DNA from 2 places in the Variovorax sp. AC194 genome. Region 2 is predicted to be linked to the other one. Evidence: predicted binding sites of a transcription regulator. Region 2 holds the regulator's gene; the other holds the start of a gene.

Region 1 (9,977 bases), 4.2 Mb from region 2:
TCAACGCGACGCACAGCTGCATCGCATGGGCCGGCACGCTGATCGGCCTGGAATTCATCCACGAAGGCACGCACGACGCGGCCATCCGCAAGATGGCCCACGACTACGTGACCGACGACGTGATCCCGTGCCTGAGCCCCAGCCCCATCGACCTGGCGGCCTACCGCGACGTGGTGCTCGACCGCTTCGGCAATCCCGCGATCCGCGACACCAACCAGCGCGTGGCGGCGGACGGCTTCTCCAAGATCCCGGGCTTCATCGCGCCGACCGTGCGCGAGCGCCTGGCCGCGGGGCAATCCATCGACAGCGTGGCGATGCTGCCGGCGCTGTTCCTGGCGTTCCTGCAGCGCTGGCACCGCGGCGCGCTGCCCTACGCCTACCAGGACCAGGGCATGGACGAGGCCGTGGCGCACGCGATCTGCGATGCGGCCGATCCGGTCGCGGCGCTGTGCGCCGACGCGGGCCTGTGGGGCGACCTCGCGGGCGATGCGCGGCTGGTCGAGGCGGTGCGCAAGGCCTGCGCGCGCGTCGTGCGCTTTGTCGAAGGCGACGTGAAATGACGGGTCGCCTGCAAGACCGCCATGTGCTGCTGACCGGTGCGGGCGGCGGCATCGGTCTTGCGGTGGCCGAGGCCTGCATCGCCGAAGGCGCGCGCTGCAGCGTGATCGACCGGTCGGGCAGCGCGCCCGACGCAGTGCGCGCTTTGCAGCAGCGGCATCCCGACCGCCTTGTCTACATCGCGGCCGACGTCACACGCACGCAAGACATTCAACGCTTGCTGGCCGAAGCGATCGCCGCGTTCGGCCCCGTGCATACGCTCTTCAACAACGCGGCCGTGTTCGATCTGGCCCCGCTGCTCGAGAGCGACGAGGCCTCGTTCGACAAGCTCTTCGCCGTCAACGTGAAGGGCATGTTCTTCGTGATGCAGGCGGTGCTGCGCCACATGGTCGAGGCCGGCGCGCAGGGTGCCTCGGTCATCAACATGGCCTCGCAGGCGGGGCGCCGCGGCGAGGCGCTGGTGTCGCACTACTGCGCGACCAAGGCGGCCGTCATCAGCTACACGCAGAGCGCGGCGCTCGCGATGGCGCCGCACGGCATCCGCGTGAACGGCATTTCGCCGGGCGTGGTCGATACGCCGATGTGGGACCACGTCGACAGCCTGTTCGCCAAGGCCGAGGGGCTGCCGCTTGGTGAGAAGAAGCGGCGCGTGGGACTCGAAGTGCCGCTGGGCCGCATGGGTGTGCCCAGCGACATCGCGGGGGCGGCCGTGTTCCTCGCCAGCGACGAGGCGCGCTACATCACGGCGCAGACGCTGAATGTCGATGGCGGCAACGTCATGAGCTGAAATGACCTCGGATAAAAAAGTATCGGCAGGGCTCCCTTTCGAGCGGTGCGTCGCAACCGGTGCGGTGCGAAGATCGGCGTCCCTTGCAGCCTGCGGCCCATGAACGACGATTTCCATCTCTACCTCGACAGCGCCGACCTGGCGGAGTTGAAGACCTGCCTGCCGCACCCGGTGGTCCACGGCGTGACGACCAATCCGACGCTGCTCAAGCGTGCGGGCGTCGGTCGCGGCGAGGTGCCCGGCCTGCTCAAGCGCTGTCTCGACCTGGGTGCGCGGCAGGTGCAGGCGCAGGTGTATTCGGGCGATGTCGACGGCATGCTCGAGGACGCCCAGGCGCTGCTCTCGCACTTCGACCGCGGCCAACTTGTCGTGAAGATTCCCGCCACGCGCCAGGGCTTCGATGCCGGCGCGCGGCTCATTGCGCAAGGCGTGCCCGTGACGTGGACGGCCGTGTACGCGCCCGAACAAGCGCACTTCGCCGCGCAGCTGGGTGCGGCCTATGCGGCGCCGTATCTCGGGCGGCTCGACGATTCAGGTGTCGATGGATTGGGGCGGATCGCGCAGATGCAGTCGCTGGTCGCGCAGCGGCCGTCGTCGGGCACGCGGCTGCTGGTGGCGAGCATCCGCTCGCGCGAGGCGTATCTGTCGCTGCTCGCGCTGGGCGTCGGCGCCATCACGATCCCGCCGCGCCTCTTTGCCGAATTGCTGGACCACCCCGCCACGCTGGCCGCCGAACGCGGCTTCCTGGCCGATGCGGATGAACTGAGCTGACCCACACGTTTCAAGAACCATGCGAATTGCACTCACGGGCGAAGCCCTGATCGATTTCACCGCCAGCGAGGCGGGCACCCTGGCGTTCCTCGGCCACGAGGGCGGCTCGCCGCTCAACACAGCCGTGGCTTGCGCGCGGCTCGGCGTGCACACGGGGTTTTTCACGCAGCTGTCGACCGACCTGTTCGGCGAGCGGCTGATGGAATTTCTCGCGCGCAACGGCGTGGACACCAACTTCATCCTGCGTAGCAACGCGCCCTCGACGCTGGCCTTCGTCGAACGCACGCCCAAGACCAACCGCTATGCGTTCTACACAAGCGGCAGCGCCGATGCGACCTGGTCGCCCGAGCCGCTGCCGCAGTTGCCGGCGGAGTGCCGCTTCCTGCATTTCGGCTCGATCTCGCTGCTGCAGGAGCCGGCGTCGACGCGCATCGCCGAACTCGTCACCGCGAATTCGGGGCGCTGCGTGATCGTGTTCGACCCCAATGTGCGGCCGAGCCTGATCCCGGACATGGCCGTGTTCCGCGAACGCGTGACGAACTGGCTCGCGCTGGCCGATCTCGTGAAGCTCAGCGACGAAGACGCCGAACTGCTCGCGCCCGGGCAGCCGGTCGATGCGCTGGCCGCGGAGTGCCTCCAGGCCGGCGCGCGCGCGGTGATCGTCACGCGTGGCGGCGCCGGGGCCACGCTCTGGCGCACGGGGCACGCGCCGCTCGCCGTGGCCGCGCCGCGCATCACCGTGGTCGATACCATCGGCGCGGGCGACACCTTCACGGCGGGGCTGTCGGTGTCGCTGCTCGCGCACGGCGTCGAGCATCCGGCCCAGCTTGGCGAACTGAGCGACGAGAGCTGGACCGAAGTGATGCGCTTCGCCGCCACCGCCGCCGCCCTGAACTGCACCCGCGAGGGCGCGGACCCACCCACCCTGGAAGCCGTTCACAACGCGCTCGCCCAGGCGGACAATTGAGGCTGCTTCCAGGCCTTGCCCTTCTGCCGCCATGACGACGTCCCCACGCAAACGTTCGGTCCCCCGTCAGCGCCAACCCGAGCTGGAGCGCGACTTCGCGCGCTCGCCCTCGCTGGGCTACGAGGCGCCCGAAGAAACCGGCTTGGTGCGATGCCTCGCGCACGGCTTTCCGAGCCCGCTGGTGCGCTGGCACTTCCATGAAGACTACGAGCTGCACCTGATCACCGAGACCTCGGGCAAGGCCTTCATCGGCGACTGGATCGGGCCGTTCCAGCCCGGGCACCTGGTGCTGTGCGGGCCGCGGCTGCCGCACAACTGGATCTCGCTCGACGTGCCCGAAGGCGGCGCCGCGGGGCGCGACCGGGTGATCCAGTTCCGCCACGAGCCGATCGAGCGGGCTGCTGCCGAGATTTCCGAGCTGCGCGAAGTGATGCAGCTGCTGGAGCGCGCGCGCCACGGCATCGAGTTCTTCGGCATGTCGCAGCAGGCGCAGGCGCACTGGGACAACATCAAGGCCGCGCGCGGCGTGCGCCGGCTCGGGCTGTTCCTGGAATTCATGGCCGACCTCGCGCAATGCACCGACTACCGCCTGCTCTCGAGCGTGCAGATGCAGGGCGTGCAGGGCAGCGACGGCGATGCGCAGGTCGACCAGATCAACGACGTCGTCAACCGCATCACCAACAACATGGCCGAGCCGATCTCGATGTCGGACGTGGCGGCCGAACTGGGCATGAGCGAGAGCCGCTTCAGCCGCTTCTTCCGGCGCTCCACGGGCAACAGCTTCACCGATTTCGTCAACCGCGTGCGCATCAACAGCGCGTGCCACCTGCTGATGCAGACCGACCACTACGTGACGGACATCTGCTACCAGGTCGGCTTCAACAACGTGGCGAATTTCAACCGGCGCTTCCTGGAGATCAAGGGCATGACGCCCAGCGAATTCCGGCGCCAGGCCGATACGCGCTTCGGCTCGGGCATTTCTTCGTAGTCAGAAAAGCAGGGAGCTCATCTTGTATCTGGGACTCGACCTCGGCACGTCCGAGCTCAAGGCGCTGCTGCTCGCGGGCGATCACCGCATCGTCGGCGTGGCGCGCGCGGCACTCACGGTCGAACGGCCGCAACCGCTCTGGTCGGAGCAGGCGCCCAGCCAATGGTGGCAGGCGCTCGAAGAGGTCATGGCGCAGCTTCGGGGTTCGCATGCGGAAGCGCTGTCGGCGGTGCGCGCCATCGGCCTGTCGGGCCAGATGCATGGCGCGACGCTGCTCGATGCGGCGGGCGAGGTGCTGCGTCCTGCCATTCTCTGGAACGACGGGCGCAGCGGCGCGCAGTGCGAGGCGCTCACACGCGCCGTGCCGCGCCTGGGCGAGATCGCGGGCAACCTCGCGATGCCCGGGTTCACGGCGCCCAAGCTCCTGTGGGTGCGCGAGCACGAGCCCGAGATCTTCCAGCGCACGGCGCGCGTGCTGCTGCCCAAGGACTGGCTGCGCTTCATGCTCAGCGGCGAGGCGGTCAGCGAGATGTCGGATGCGGCCGGCACGCTGTGGCTCGATGTGGGTGCGCGCGACTGGTCCGACGAACTGCTCGCGGCCACGGGGCTCACGCGCGACCACATGCCGCGGCTGGTCGAAGGCAGCGAGGTGTCGGCGACGCTCAAGCCCGAGTTGGCCGAGCGTTGGGGCGTGGGCAGTGGCGCCGTGCTCATCGCGGGTGGCGCGGGCGACAACGCGGCCAGCGCGGTCGGCATGGGGCTGGTCGAGCCGGGACAGGGCTTCGTGTCGCTCGGCACGTCGGGCGTGGTGTTCGTCTCGACCGATCGCTTTTTGCCGAATCCCGCGCAGGCGATGCATGCCTTCTGTCATGCGCTGCCCAAGCGCTGGCACCAGATGTCGGTGATGCTCTCGGCCGCGAGCGCGGTCAGCTGGGCCGCGAAGACATTCAAGTTCGCCGACGAGGCGGCGCTGCTCGAAGCAGCGGCGTCGGTGGCGCTGGCGGACCGGGCGCGTTGCCCGCTGTTCCTGCCGTACCTGTCGGGCGAACGCTCGCCGCACAACAACCCGAATGCGCAGGGCGCGCTGTTCGGCCTCACGCACGCGCATGGCCCGGCCGAGATCGCCTATGCGGTGGTCGAGGGCGTGAGCTTCGGGTTGCGCGACGGCTTCGACACGCTGCGGCTGCCCGCCGACATGCCGTTGCGCGAAGTGGCGTTGGTGGGCGGTGGTGCGCGCAGCATCTGGTGGGGGCAGTTGCTGGCCGACATCTTCCAGGTGCCGCTCACGCTGTATGCGGGCAGCGAGACGGGTGGTGCGCTCGGCGCGGCGCGGCTCGCATGGCTGGCCGATGGCGGTGCGGTGGCCGAGGTGTGCACGCTGCCGCCGGTCAAGCAGAAGCTCACGCCTTCGTCCGAAGGGGCCGATGGGCACAGGACGCGGCATGCGCGATTCCAGGTGCTGTACATGGCGTTGCGCGATCAGTTTCGATAACCGCCAACGCACGACAAACCGTTCGGGCTGAGCCTGTCGAAGCCTTGCGCACGGCTTCGACAGGCTCAGCCCGAACGGCTTTGAATGCGAGAGCAAACGAAAAAAGGGCCGCTTGCGCGGCCCTTTCGTTTTGGTGAGCAGTGCTCAGCCGGGCATTACATGCCCATGCCGCCCATGCCGCCCATTCCGCCCATGTCGGGCATGCCGCCGCCGGCACCCGATTCGTCCTTCGGTGCGTCAGCGACCATGGCTTCGGTCGTCAGCAGCAGCGAGGACACCGAGGCGGCGTTCTGCAGTGCGGTGCGGGTGACCTTCGTCGGGTCCAGGATGCCCAGCTCGAGCATGTCGCCGTACGTGTCGTTCGCAGCGTTGAAGCCGTAGTTTCCCTTGCCGGCCAACACAGCGTTCACCACCACCGAGGCTTCGCCGCCGGCGTTGTTCACGATTTCGCGCAGGGGCGCTTCGATGGCCTTGAGCACCAGCTTGATGCCGGCTTCCTGGTCGGCGTTGTCGCCCTTGACCGACTCGCCCACGGCTTGCTTGGCACGCAGCAGCGCCACGCCGCCGCCAGCCACGACGCCTTCTTCCACGGCAGCGCGGGTGGCGTGCAGTGCATCTTCGACGCGGGCCTTCTTTTCCTTCATTTCGACTTCGGTGGCAGCGCCGACCTTGATCACTGCCACGCCGCCGGCCAGCTTGGCCACGCGCTCTTGCAGCTTTTCACGGTCGTAGTCGCTGGTGGCTTCTTCGATCTGCACGCGCACTTGCTTCACGCGGGCTTCGATGTCGCCGGCAGCGCCGGAGCCGTCGATGATGATGGTGTTTTCCTTGCCCACTTCGATGCGCTTGGCTTGACCCAGGTCGGCCAGCGTCACCTTCTCGAGCGTGAGGCCCACTTCTTCAGCGATGACCTTGCCGCCCGTGAGGATGGCGATGTCTTCGAGCATGGCCTTGCGGCGGTCGCCGAAGCCAGGCGCCTTGACGGCCACGACCTTCAGGATGCCGCGGATCGTGTTCACGACCAAGGTAGCCAGGGCTTCGCCTTCGACTTCTTCGGCAATGATCAGCAGCGGACGGCCAGCCTTGGCGACTTGCTCCAGCACCGGCAGCAGGTCACGGATGTTGCTGATCTTCTTGTCGAACAGCAGCACGAAGGGGTTGTCCAGCAACGCCGATTGCTTCTCGGGGTTGTTGATGAAGTAGGGCGACAGGTAGCCGCGGTCGAACTGCATGCCTTCGACGACGTCCAGTTCGCTGTCCAGCGACTTGCCGTCTTCCACGGTGATCACGCCTTCCTTGCCGACCTTGTCCATCGCGTCAGCGATGAGCTTGCCGATGGTTTCGTCGCTGTTGGCCGAGATGGAGCCGACTTGCGCGATTTCCTTGGAGGTGGTGGTGGGCTTGGAAGCCTTCTTCAGCTCGGCGACCAGGGCCGTGACAGCCTTGTCGATGCCGCGCTTCAGGTCCATCGGGTTCATGCCGGCAGCCACCAGCTTGAAGCCTTCGCGGACGATGGCTTGTGCCAGGACCGTAGCGGTCGTGGTGCCGTCACCAGCGTTGTCGCTGGTCTTGGAGGCCACTTCCTTCACGAGCTGGGCGCCCATGTTCTGCAGCTTGTCCTTGAGTTCGATTTCCTTGGCGACCGACACACCGTCCTTGGTCACCGTGGGGGCGCCGAACGAGCGTTCGAGCACCACGTTGCGGCCCTTGGGGCCCAGGGTCACTTTGACTGCGTTGGCCAGGATGTTGACACCCTCGACCATGCGTGCGCGGGCTTCACCGCCGAAGACTACGTCTTTTGCTGCCATGTTTGTTTACTCCGAATGGGATGGAATGGATTACTTCTCGACGACCGCGAACAGGTCGTCTTCCTTCATGACGAGCAATTCGTCACCGTCGACCTTGACGGTCTGGCCGCTGTACTTGCCGAACAGGACGCGATCGCCGACCTTGACGGTCAGTGCGGTCAGTTCGCCCTTGTCGGTGCGCTTGCCCGGGCCCACGGCCAGGACTTCGCCCTGATCGGGCTTTTCTGCGGCTGCGTCGGGGATGACGATACCGGAGGCGGTCTTGGTTTCGCTGTCGATACGCTTGACGATCACACGATCGGCCAAAGGACGAAGTTTCATTGCATCTCCTGGATAAGAAACGGGGTTGGGGTCGGGCACCGGACTGAAGGTCGGCGGCCCATCGACTGGGAGCGAGGGCTTGTTAGCACTCATCATCAGCGAGTGCTAATCATAAGGGCAATCGGTGGCCTTTCAAGGCCTGGGGGTTGCCGGCGGGCGGTCGCTTACAACTGGTCCGTGGGCACGAACCACGAGAAAAGCAGCAATTGCAGCCGGGTCAGCATGCTGGAGTCGGGCTCGCTGTCGAGCACTTCGTTGGTGACGTCGCCGGTGCCGATCCACTGCACGTTCTGGCCGTCGGGCTTGAGCACGACGCGGTAGACGCCCTCGATGTCGTCCAACTGGTAGGCGAAAAGCAGCGCCTGCGTGAGGTCGAAGCTGCGCACCCGCACGCCGAACTCGGTGTTCAGCCGGGCCGAGCGCGGATCCAGGTTCATGGAGCCGAGCAGCACCCACTGGCGGTCGACCAGCGCCAGCTTGGCGTGCAGCCGGCCACGCGCCTTCTTGAGCAGGTCGCGGAACTGGCCGCTGCGGCGCAGCTGCTGGGTGCTGACCTCGTACAGGTTCACGCCCAGCTTGAGCATGTCGACGCGGTAGCGGTTGTAGTTGATGTTGACCAGCGGCTCGTCGCTGTCGGCGAGCGAATTGGTGATGACGGTGATGTTGATCCCGTGCTCGCGCCCCATGCGAATGCGCGCCATGCCCTCGTCGCCGGGGATGAAGTAGGGCGAGATCACCACCACGTTCGACTGGGCGGTGGCCAGCATCTCGTGGAAGCGCTGGGCCAGCGACTCGGTGGGGTGCGCCATCACGCCCAGTGCCTTGTTGGGGCTGTCGGCGGTGGCATGCGCTTCCGCGCGCATCCATTTCGCCTCGTCGATGTTCGCCAGCTGCGCGGCCAGCGGCGGGTCGCCCAGCAGATCGGTGGCGGGCAGCGGATCGGGCGGCGGCGCGTGGGCGGGGCCGGTGTCGGCATCGAACGCAGACTTCAGCTCGGCCGGCGTGCGGGTGGTGCCGGCGACCCGCTGGAGCGGGTAGACCACGTCGCTGTTCCAGTAGGTGTCGAAGATGGCGGCCGATTCCGGCACCACCGGGCCGGCCATGACCAGTTCGAAATCGATGAAGTTCGCGACTTCGCTGCGCTGGAAATACTCGTCGGCGAGGTTGCGGCCGCCCGCGATGGCCATGGCGCCGTCGGCCACGAACAGCTTGTTGTGCATGCGGTGGTTGAGCCGTCGGAAATCGCCGAAAAACTCCAGCCATCGCCCCGGCGAGTGGTCGCGCAGGTTGACGAAGGGGTTGAACAGCCGGACTTCGGCGTTGGGCTCGGCGGCCAGGCCCAGCAGGAGGCGGTCCATGCCGGCCGTGTAGAAATCGTCGAGCAAAAGGCGCACGCGCACGCCGCGCCGGGCGGCATCGCGCAACTCGCGCAGCAGGAGCCGGCCGGTCTTGTCGTTGCCCAGTTGGTAGGTCTGCACGTCGAGCGAGGACTGGGCGCGCCGGATGAGCTCCAGCCGCGCGTCGAGCGCATAGGACGACTCGATCAGCGGCCGGAGGCTGGAGAGCCCGTCGGGCGGCGTGTTCAAGCGGATGGCGGCGTGGCCGAGCGCGGTGGCGGGGGAGGCCGCGATGGCCTGGGTCGGCGGCTCGGGCGTGCGCGGCGGCAGTCCGGCGCAGCCGGTCAGCACCAGCGCGATCAGCAGCAGAACCGGGGCGCGCAGCGCAGGAAACAGAAGGGCGATGAGCTTGTGCATGAGGCCTGCCAGCACGGAAAAACGTGCCGCGGCATCGTAGCCGCTCTGCTCCGGGCCGAGGACGCGAATTCGCAACGCAACTCCCTTCGCCGAGCTTGGAAATGGGATGGATTGAGACTTTGTGACTATTACAATGAGAATGGTTCTTAATTGATATTTGGAGTGGAGCAGGATGAAGAGGACGTTGGTGCGGCGCAGAGCCGCTTCGGTGCTGGTGGGATGCATGGCCGTTTACATGCAGCACCAGGTGTTGGCGCAGACCGCCGCAGAGGGTTCGCTGTCTGAAATACGGGTCGATGCGAACGCCGCCCCCGAAACCGCCACCACCCCCGTCATCGGCTACCGCGCGAAAAACGCCACGACCGCCACCAAGACCGACACGCCGCTGTCCGAAACGCCCCAATCCGTGACCATCGTCACGCGCGACCAGATCGTCGACCAGGGCGCGACCAGCCTGCAGGACGCGCTCAACTACGCCGCCGGCGTGCGCTCCGACGCCTACGGCCTCGACTCGCGGACCGACTCGGTGCG
Region 2 (9,977 bases):
CCCGAACTCACGGTGAGCCTGATTCCGCAGGCGCACGCCGTGGTCTTCATCCTGGGCGCCGAGACCGGCGTGACGCGTTCCGACCTGTCGATCTGGCGCGAACACCTCATCACCGAGGACGAAGGCGGCGACACGCGCTTCGTGGTGCTCAACAAGATCGACACGATGTGGGACTCGCTGAGCACCCACGCGCAGATCGAACTGCAGATCGAGCGCCAGCGCGACAGCGCGGCCCGGCTGCTCGACGTGCCGCTCGCGCAGGTGTTGCCGGTGTCCGCGCAGAAGGGCCTGCAGGCCAAGATCCAGCACGATGCGCGCCTGCTTGAAGCCAGCCGCCTGCCGGCGCTCGAAGCGCTGCTGGGCGAAGGCGTGCTCGGCAAGCGCGAGACCATGCTGCGCCTGGCCGTCGATGCCGGCATGACCGCGCTGCGCACCGAGGCCGAGCGCATCCTGAAGGTGCGCCAGCGCGACCTGTCGGAGCAGGCGCTCGAGCTGCAGGGCCTCCGCGGCAAGAACGTCTCGGTGATCCGCCACATGCGCTCGCGCATCGACCAGGAACACGCCGAATTCGAGGGCAGCAACACCCGCATCCTGGCGTTGCGCTCGGTGCAGGGCAAGCTGCTGCGCGAGGTGTATGCCGTGCTGGGCCGCACCGCGCTCAAGGCCGACATGGTGCGGCTGTCGGCCGCGCTCAAGCGCCCCGGCATCAAGCTCAATGTGCGCAAGGTGTACGGCGAGACCTTCGATTCGCTGCGCAACAACCTGCGCGAAGTGCAGGCGACGACGGCAGAGATCCAGTCGATGCTGCACGCCACCTTCCGCCAGCTCAACGCCGAGCAGGGCTTCACCCTGCAGGCGCCGGCCGAGCCCGATCTCACGGGCTTCGAGCAGGAGTTGAGCCAGATCGAGCGCAGCCACATCCATTACCTGGGCGTGGGCAATTTGCTCAAGCTCGCGCAGGCCGATTTCTGCGACAAGCTGGTTCGCGCGCTGGCCAGCCGGCTGCGACTGGTCAACGAGGCCGCGATGACCGAGGTCGAGCGCTGGAGCAAGGGCGCGAGCGCGCAAATCGATGCGCAGCTCAAGGAGCGCCGCCGCAACTTCAGCAAGCGCATCGAGGCGATCGAGCGCATCCAGAATGCGGCCGGCAATCTCGACGAGCGGCTGCTCGAGTTGGCGGCGCAGGAAACCAACCTGGCCGAGCTGCATGCCCGCCTGCGTGAATTCACCTCGCTGATCACGCAGCAAGGCAAGCCGCAGGCTGTTGCTGCAACCCCCTTCAGCGAGTTGCGTGCGGCCTGAGCGTTCCGCTTCCACGGCGGCAGCCGCTTTGCAGATGCCGCCCGATTTCGCCGCGCAGATCGTCAGCTGGCAGCGCAGCCACGGGCGCAGCGAGCTGCCGTGGCAGAACACGCGCGATCCGTACCGCGTCTGGCTGTCGGAGGTGATGCTCCAGCAGACGCAGGTCACGACGGTGCTGGGCTACTTCGCGCGCTTTCTCGAACGCTTTCCCGATGTGAAGGCGCTGGCTGCGGGCACCGAAGACGAGGTGTTCGGACTGTGGAGCGGTCTCGGTTACTACAGCCGCGCGCGCAACATGCACCGCTGCGCGCAGGAAGTCGTCGAGCGATTCGGCGGCGAATTTCCGCACACCGCGGCGGAGCTGGTGACCTTGCCCGGCATCGGCCGCTCCACCGCGGCCGCGATCGCGGCGTTCTGCTTCGGCGAGCGTGTGGCGATCCTCGACGGCAATGTGAAGCGCGTGCTGACGCGCGTGCTCGGCTTCGGCGGCGACCTGTCTTCTTCCAAGCAGGAGCGCGCGCTGTGGGACCAGGCGACGCACCTGTTGCCGCCCGCCGAAGAGCGCGAAGCGATCGCGAGCTACACGCAGGGGCTCATGGACCTGGGCGCCACCGTCTGCCTGCCGCGCAAGCCCAGCTGCATGATCTGCCCGGTCAACAAGACCTGCGTGGGCCTGCGCGAAGGATCGCCGGAGCGCTATCCCGTCAAGACCCGCAAGCTCAAGCGCAGCGCGCAGTCGCTCTGGGTGCTGCTGGCGCGCGATGCGCAAGGCCGGGTCTGGCTCGAGAAGCGGCCGGCGAAGGGCATCTGGGCCGGGCTGCATTGCCTGCCGGTGTTCGACAGCCGAGACGAGCTGCTCGCTGCGCTGCCATCCGCTGCGCAGCATGGCGCGCAAGACCTTGCGCCCTTCGTGCATGTGCTGACCCACAAGGACCTGCACCTGCATCCGGTGCTGCTGCAAGGCGTGCAACCGCAGGGCGACGTTGCGCGCTGGGTCGAAGCAGAGGAGTGGGGCCGGCTCGGCCTGCCCGCGCCCGTGCGCAAGCTGCTGGAGAACAGCGGCGCGGCCTAGCGCCGAGGGCCTAGGGCCTAGTTCGCGTCGAGCTCGCGGTGCCGCTTGAGCGAACCCCAGCGGGCGCCGAAGGTGTGCGCCAGTTGCTCGACAAGAAACACCGAGCGATGCTGCCCACCGGTGCAGCCGATGGCCACCGTGACGTAACTGCGATGGTCGCGCGCCAATGCGTCGAGCCAGTGCGATAGGAACTGCTCGATGTCGTCGTACATGCGCGCCACGTCTTCGTGCTCCCGCAGCCATTCGATCACCGGCGCGTCGCGGCCCGTGAGCGGGCGCAGCGCGGGCACGTAGTGGGGGTTGGGCAGCATGCGCACGTCGAACACGTAGTCCGCATCGAGCGGCACGCCGCGCTTGAAGGCGAACGACTCGAACACCAGCGTGAGCGCGCTCTGCGGCGCGGAAATCAGCGCCTTGATGTAGCTCTGCAGCTGCGCGGGGCGGATGAGGCTGGTGTCGATCACGTCGGCGCCGTCGCGCAGGTCGGCCAGCAGCTCGCGCTCCAGTTCGATGGCCTGCACCAGCACGCGGTGCTGCTCGGGGACGTCGGTGCGGCCTTCCTGGCGCGACAGCGGATGGCGGCGGCGGGTTTCCGAATAGCGGCGCAGCAGCGCGTCGGTGGTCGCATCGAGGAACAGCGAGCGCAGCGAGACGCCATCGCGGCGCAGGGCCTCGAGCTGCTGCGGAACGATCGGCAGCGACACGCCGCTGCGCACGTCCATCGCAATGGCCACGCGCGTGGCCTGCTGCTCGTGCTGCAGCGCGATGAACGAGGTCAGCAGTTCGGGCGGCAGGTTGTCGACGCAGTAGTAGCCGGCGTCTTCCAGCGCATGCAGCGCCACGGACTTGCCCGACCCCGACATGCCGGTGATGAGCACCAGGTCGAGGTTCATGGCGTGGTCGCCGAGGTCTTGTGGCCAAGCATCTCGCGGGCGTGCGCCAGCGAGGTCTGCGAAACCTTCTCGCCGCCCAGCATGCGGGCGATTTCGTTGGCGCGGGTGTCGTCGTCGAGGCGCGACACGCCGCTCTCGGTGCGCGGGCCGTCCTTGCCGGCACCGGCCGTCTGGCGCTTGGCCACGACGAGGTGATGGTCGGCGCAGGCGGCCACCTGCGGCAGGTGGGTCACGGCCAGCACCTGGCGGTCGCGACCGAGCTGCTTCATGAGGCGGCCGACGGTTTCGGCGACCGCGCCACCGACGCCGGCATCGACCTCGTCGAAGATCAGCGTCTGCGCGGCGCCGAGCTGGCTGGTCGTCACGGCAATCGCCAGCGCGATGCGGGAGAGCTCGCCGCCCGAGGCCACCTTGCCGATGGCGCGCGGCGTGCTGCCGGTGTGGCCGGCCACGAGGAAGGCGATGTCTTCCAGGCCCGCGCGGCCGGGCTGCGCCAGCGGCTGCAGCTCGACCTCGAAGCGCCCGCCCTGCATGCCGAGGCCCTGCATGGCTTGCGTGACGGCCTGGGCCAGACGCGGCGCGGCCTGCTTGCGGGCCTTGCCGAGCGCCTTGGCTTCTTTGAGGTAAGCCTGCTGCGCGTTCTGCTCGGCGCGCTCGAGGCCATCGAGATCGCTCTGCGCATCGAGCGCCTGCAGCTCGGCCTGCCAGCCGGCCAGCAGCGCGGGCAGCTCGCCCGGCGTGCGCTTGTAGCGGCGCGCGAGCGACATCCACAGGCCCATGCGCTCGTCCAGCTCGGCCAGGCGCTGCGGATCGGCCTCGGCGTCGCGCAGGTACCCGTGCAGCGTGTGGGCGGCGTCCGAGGCCTGTGCCACACAGGAGGCGAGCACTTCGCCCAGCGAGCGGAATTCGGGTTCGATGTGCTCGCAGTTCTGCAGCAGCGTCGCCGCGCGCGAGAGCGCGGAGAGGGCGCCGTTGTCGTCGTCTTCCAGCGCCTGGCTCGCGCCCTGCGCCGCGTCGATCAGCGCCTGGGCGTTGGAGATGCGCGAATGGTTGGTCGAAAGCTCTTCCCACTCGTCGGCGCCGGGCGCGAGCTTGGCGACCTCGGAGATCTGCCACTGCAGTCGCTCGCGTTCGCGCTGCAGCGAGTCTTGCGCCGAGCGCGCGTGTTCGAGCGCGGAGAGGGCCTGGCGCCAGCCTTGCCAGGCGGCGTCGAGCGCGTCGGTGCGCACGCCCGCGTAGGCATCGAGCAGGCCGCGCACGGCCTCGGGGCGCGTCAAGCTCTGCCAGGCGTGCTGGCCGTGGATGTCGAGCAGCCGGTCGCCCAGTTCGCGCAGCTGCGTGGCGGGGGCCGGGCTGCCGTTGATCCATCCGCGGCTGCGGCCCTGCAGGTCGACGGTGCGGCGCAGCAGCAGTGCGTCGCCGGCTTCGAAGCCGCCTTCGTCGAGCCAGCTGTCCAGGGCCGGGTCGGCGTCGAATTCGGCGCTCACGTCCAGGCGCTCGGCGCCTTCGCGCACGGCGCCTGCGTCGGCCCGGTTGCCCAGCGCCAGTTGCAGCGCGTCGATCAAGATGGACTTGCCCGCGCCGGTTTCACCGGTCAACACCGTGAAGCCGCCGGACAGGTCCAGTTCGAGTGATCGCACGATCACGAAGTCGCGCAGTGCGATGCGTCGCAGCGCCATGTCAGGAGCCCCCTTCGTTCCAATGAAGTTTCTTGCGCAGCGTGTCGAAATAGCTCCAGCCCCTCGGGTGCAGGAAGCGCACGCGGAAGTCGGAGCGGCGCACCACCACGCGATCGCCGATCGCGAGCGAGGCCAGTGACTGCATGTCGAAATTGGCGCTGGCGTCGCGCCCGCCGACCAGCTCGATCACGATCTCGTCGGCATCGGGCAGCAGCACCGGTCGGTTCGAGAGCGTGTGCGGCGCGATCGGCACCAGCACCCATCCGGGCACGGCCGGATGAAGCAAGGGCCCGCCGGCCGAGAGCGCATAGGCGGTCGATCCGGTGGGCGTGGCGATGATCAGGCCGTCGGCGCGCTGGTTGGCCACGAAATGGCGGCCGACCGACACGCGCAGTTCGACCATGCCGGAGGTGGCGCCGCGGTTGACCACCACGTCGTTCATGGCGAGCGCATCGAACACCGAGACGCCGTCGCGCATGACCTGCGCGTGCATCAGGCTGCGATGGTCTTCTTCGTATTCGCCGGCCAGCATCGGGATCAGCGTGGCCTGGTAGTTGTCCAGCGGGATGTCGGTGATGAAGCCGAGCCGGCCGCGGTTGATGCCGATCAGCGGGATGCCGTAGCTGGCGAGCTGGCGGCCGATGCCCAGCATGGTGCCGTCGCCGCCCACCACCAGGCCGAGGTCGCAGCGCTGGCCGATTTCCTCGACCGAGAGGGCTTCGTAGCGCGCATGGGCGGGGGCGCCGGCGTCTTCTTCCTCGCAGGTGGAGCGCTCGACGAAGACCTTGCAGCCCTGCGATTCCAGGAAGGTGCCGATGGTCTCCATGACGCCGTCGCGCGCATCGGCCTGCGCTCTGGCGCCGGAAGCCTGGTATTTGCCGATCAGGGCGACGTGACGGAAGCGGGAGGTCATATCTCACAAATTACAACACTAAAATCTTTCAATGCTGGACGACCGTGCCAAGTTGCTGCTCAAGACGCTCGTCGAGCGCTACATCGCCGACGGGCAACCCGTCGGGTCACGCACGCTGTCGCGTTCCGCGGGGCTGGACTTGTCGCCCGCGACCATCCGCAACGTCATGTCGGACCTGGAGGCGCTGGGGCTGATCGCCAGCCCGCACACCTCGGCCGGCCGCATCCCTACCCATCGCGGTTACCGCCTGTTCGTGGACACCATGCTCACCGCGCAGCGCGAGCAGATGAGCACGCCGAGCCTCGCGCCCGACCAGCCGCAGAAGGTGATCGCCAACGCGGCGAACATCCTGTCGAACCTGTCGCAGTTCGTCGGCGTGGTGATGGCGCCGCGCCGCGCCTCGGTGTTCAAGCAGATCGAGTTCCTGCGCCTGTCTGAAAACCGGCTGCTGGTGATCATCGTCTCGCCCGACGGCGACGTGCAGAACCGGGTGATCTTTCCGGAGGCCGACTATTCGCAGTCGCAGTTGGTCGAGGCGTCCAACTACATCAACGCGCACTACGCGGGCCTCACGATCGAGCAGGTGCGCGATCGTCTGCAGTCCGAGGTCGAGAAACTGCGCGGGGAAATTGCCGCCCTCATGCAGGCAGCGGTCCAGGTGAGCTCCGAAGTGCTGACCGAGGCACAGGAAGACGATGTCGTGATTTCCGGCGAGCGCAACCTGCTCGCGGTGACGGACTTCTCCAGCGACATGGGCCAACTGCGCCGCGCCTTCGAGCTCTTCGAGCAGAAGGCGCAGCTGATGCGATTGCTCGACGTGTCGAGCAAGGCCGAGGGCGTGCGCATTTTCATCGGCGGCGAAAGTCAGGTGGTGCCGTTCGAGGAGCTCTCCATCGTCAGCGCCAACTATGAGGTCGACGGGCAGGTGGTGGGCACGCTGGGCGTGATCGGGCCGACGCGCATGCCGTACGAGCGCATGATCCAGATCGTGGACATCACGTCGCGGCTGGTGAGCAATGCGCTGAGCCACCGCAAGTAGGCTGCCGCGGCGAATAGAATCGTGGCCCAGTGGGCCGTTAGCTCAGTTGGTTAGAGCAGCGGACTCATAATCCGTTGGTCGATGGTTCAAGCCCATCACGGCCTACCAACACTGCATTTTCAACTTTCGATCATGCAGGCCCAGAAGGCGTGAAAAACGCATGCTATAATTGCAAGCTGTGCGGCTGTAGCTCAGTTGGATAGAGTACTTGGCTACGAACCAAGGGGTCGTGGGTTCAATTCCTGCCAGCCGCACCACTCTCTTGATGGCCTAGAAGGTTTACCTTCTAGGCCATTTTCTTTTGGGGCGCCGCCCGCCTGGGTTGAGGTCAAGAGTCGATGCGCGATCGGCTGCTGGTGCCCCGACGTCGGGGCGCTAAAGTCCCGGTCATGAACACTCGAATCACGCGGCTCGCATGCCAACTGCTCCTGCTGCTTTCGGCAGCGGGCTCGGCGTCTGCGGGGACCATTGCATGTGTGCCGAGCCCGGGCGGCTCGGCCGGCTCTTTCCATTGGATTCGCCGCATCGCCATCGACGAGCATTCGCGAACCGTCAACATGGACGTCGTGCGCTCCAGGACGAAAGACACCGAGACCATGGGCAAGATGCGCGCCGAGCTGGTGAACATGGAAGGGACTTCCTCCGGCGAGCCCGTCTATCTCTTCAACTCCATTCCCGCGGCCGGAGATGAGGTCACGAGCCTCTTCAAGCTGTTCAAGGCCGGCGAGTGGCAACTGGCCAGGGTGGGGGTTGTCTTTGTCAACAAGGTGCCTGCCTTGCGAAATGTCGAGCCGACCCTGTCGTTCGACTGCAAGCGCTCGGACCTGGGTTGATTCAACCGCGCGAAGCGCGCCTTACAGAGGCTTTCTCATGACGAACACCTCGAGGAATTCTCCATCGATGCCGAGCGATCGATCGCGCGTGATGTAGGTCGCCAGCGGATAGCCGCACCAGGTGTTGAGCAAGAATTCGAAATCGTCTCCGTAATCCCATGTCACGAGCGCCTTGCCGTCGCCGACAGGATTGCCGTGATAGGACTCTTCCGCGAAATGAACGATCTGCGAGCCCTCGAACGCCGCGCGCTGAAAGCTCTTCCTCATTCCCTTGTGCTTCGGCGCGGTGAAGACGTGCGCGCCTCCAGGCTTGAGCACCCGCATGATTTCCTTGGCCGCTTTCGCCGGATCGAAGACGTGTTCGAACACGTCCTGTGTCAGGAACAGATCGAATGACCCGTCAGCAAAAGTCAGATGCTCCAGGTTCTCGCAGCGCCTGCCGTTAACGTCCTGTCCGATGTGTTCTTCGTCAAAATAGAACGAGTAGGAGTAGCCAGGGCAAAGCTGGCCTATCAATCCGTTCGAAGGCGAGGACTCATGGATCTGCTGGCTTTCCCAGCCAGGGAAATAGGTGTCCAGGATGAGTTGAAGATGCCGCTGCCGAGGAATCGAGCGGCAGGACATGCAGAGGTACTCGTCTCGCAGCCAGGGGCCCGTTATTTCGAACACTGCCTTCGATCTGCAGCAGTGGCAGTACCCTTCGTTCCTGGCTCCGATCATGTGGTTCCTCGCAGTTGTTGTAGCGCTGGAGTGTACATAGCGGTCTCGCTGGACGGCTCTGTTGTAGGTCGTTCGAATGCGCGTTCGACTTGCACTGAGGGCAGATGCTCTGAACTGCAATCGGTCCACCTGTTTTTCATATTCAAAGGGCTCTTCGTTGAACAAGGCATTCACCAAGGAAACCGACAACGACGCGGATGACGACGGTGCCGATGGCGCGGCGCCTCCGTTGCCAGCCGGCAGCAAGAACTACATCACGCCGTCCGGCTACGCACGGCTGCGCGACGAGTTGCTCCAGTTGATGGACGAGGAGCGCCCGAAGGTCGTCGAGGCCGTGCACTGGGCCGCCAAGAACGGCGATCGCTCGGAGAACGGCGACTATCTCTACGGCAAGAAACGCCTGCGCGAGATCGACCGACGCATCCGCTTTCTCACCAAGCGCCTCGAAATCGCCGAGGTCACCGACCCATCGGTGCACCATGGCAGCGACCAGATCTTCTTCGGCGCCACGGTGCGCTATGTCGATGAGACGGGCGACGACGAGCGCACCATCACGATCCTGGGCATCGACGAAGCGGACAGCGCCCAGTCGCAGGTCAGCTGGATCTCTCCGATCGCGCGCGCCTTGCTCAAGTCACGCGAAGGCGACGTGGTGAAGCTCGTGACGCCGGGCGGAGCGCACGAGGTGGAAATACTGTCGGTGAGTTATCCGGCGCCGCGTCCGGCCGCGGACTGATCGACGCGAGGCGCAGCCCGTTTTTCTTCAGGGCGCTGGAACGGTCCGTGCCGCGGTCAGCACCGACGCGGTCCGCCGCGCGGCGCGCAGCACGGCGTCGAGGTGCGTGCGATCGCGCACGGCGATCACGAAGCGAAGGTCCGTCGAGTCCTGCGGGGTCTCGTCGGCCATTTCCACGTGCGTGATGTCGGCTTCCGCATCTGCCAGCGTGGCGGCCACGCGCGCCAGCACGCCCTTGTCGTTGCGCACGGTGATCACGACGCCGGTCTCGAAGGCGCGTGTGGGCTCGTCCGCCCATTCGACCGCGAAGAACCGTTCGCTGTCCTTGTGGCGCAACCGTTGGCCGACGCCGCAATCCTCGGTGTGCACCACCAGGCCCTCGCCATGCCCGAGATACCCGACGATCTGATCGCCGGGAATGGGGCGGCAGCACAGCGCAAAACGCACCGAGGAGTTCTCGCTGCCATCGAGCGTGACCGCGCCCTGCGACACGGTCTCGTGCGAGATGAAGCGTTCACGGCTCAGCAGCAGGGCGTCGGGCCGTTCGCCCAGTTCGGCGAGAAGTGCCATGAGCCGCTTGGCGACGATGCTCGCGATCCGCTTGCCCAGGCCGATGTCGGTCAGCAATTCCGCGCGATTGCGGTTGCCGGTGAAGCGCAGCAGCTTTTCCCACAGCGCCTGGTGCTCCTCGTCGTCGTCGGGCAGCTTGCCGAGGCCTTCGGCACGCAGCGCTTGCGCGAGCAGCTTTTCGCCGAGGCCTTCGGACTCGGCATGCGCCAGCGTCTTGAGG

The links. The regulator HrcA, encoded in region 2, represses chaperone genes, less so after heat shock. The targets are predictions, from matches to a motif close to TTAGCACTCNNNNNNNNNGAGTGCTAA.
Region 1: a site for HrcA is predicted at 7,775-7,801, ahead of groES (co-chaperone GroES). Genes of this name have one in related genera too.

What each region holds. Positions count from the first base shown of each region.
Region 1 covers NZ_OZ409823.1:5,717,153-5,727,129, reverse strand. Annotated here, with positions in the region: gene dalD (D-arabinitol 4-dehydrogenase) at 1-560, shown strand, start outside; gene ACZYRS_RS27195 (L-iditol 2-dehydrogenase) at 557-1,345, shown strand; gene ACZYRS_RS27190 (transaldolase family protein) at 1,445-2,116, shown strand; gene ACZYRS_RS27185 (carbohydrate kinase family protein) at 2,136-3,083, shown strand; gene ACZYRS_RS27180 (AraC family transcriptional regulator) at 3,115-4,071, shown strand; gene xylB (xylulokinase) at 4,094-5,563, shown strand; gene groL (chaperonin GroEL) at 5,719-7,371, opposite strand; gene groES (co-chaperone GroES) at 7,402-7,692, opposite strand; gene ACZYRS_RS27160 (phospholipase D family protein) at 7,857-9,521, opposite strand; gene ACZYRS_RS27155 (TonB-dependent siderophore receptor) at 9,619-9,977, shown strand, end outside.
Region 2 covers NZ_OZ409823.1:1,475,163-1,485,139, forward strand. Annotated here, with positions in the region: gene ACZYRS_RS06995 (dynamin family protein) at 1-1,302, shown strand, start outside; gene mutY (A/G-specific adenine glycosylase) at 1,337-2,374, shown strand; gene rapZ (RNase adapter RapZ) at 2,392-3,267, opposite strand; gene recN (DNA repair protein RecN) at 3,264-4,946, opposite strand; gene ACZYRS_RS07015 (NAD kinase) at 4,948-5,859, opposite strand; gene hrcA (heat-inducible transcriptional repressor HrcA) at 5,891-6,898, shown strand; tRNA gene ACZYRS_RS07025 (tRNA-Ile) at 6,930-7,006, shown strand; tRNA gene ACZYRS_RS07030 (tRNA-Arg) at 7,079-7,155, shown strand; gene ACZYRS_RS07035 (hypothetical protein) at 7,288-7,731, shown strand; gene ACZYRS_RS07040 (class I SAM-dependent methyltransferase) at 7,753-8,355, opposite strand; gene greB (transcription elongation factor GreB) at 8,609-9,187, shown strand; gene ACZYRS_RS07050 (RelA/SpoT family protein) at 9,215-9,977, opposite strand, start outside.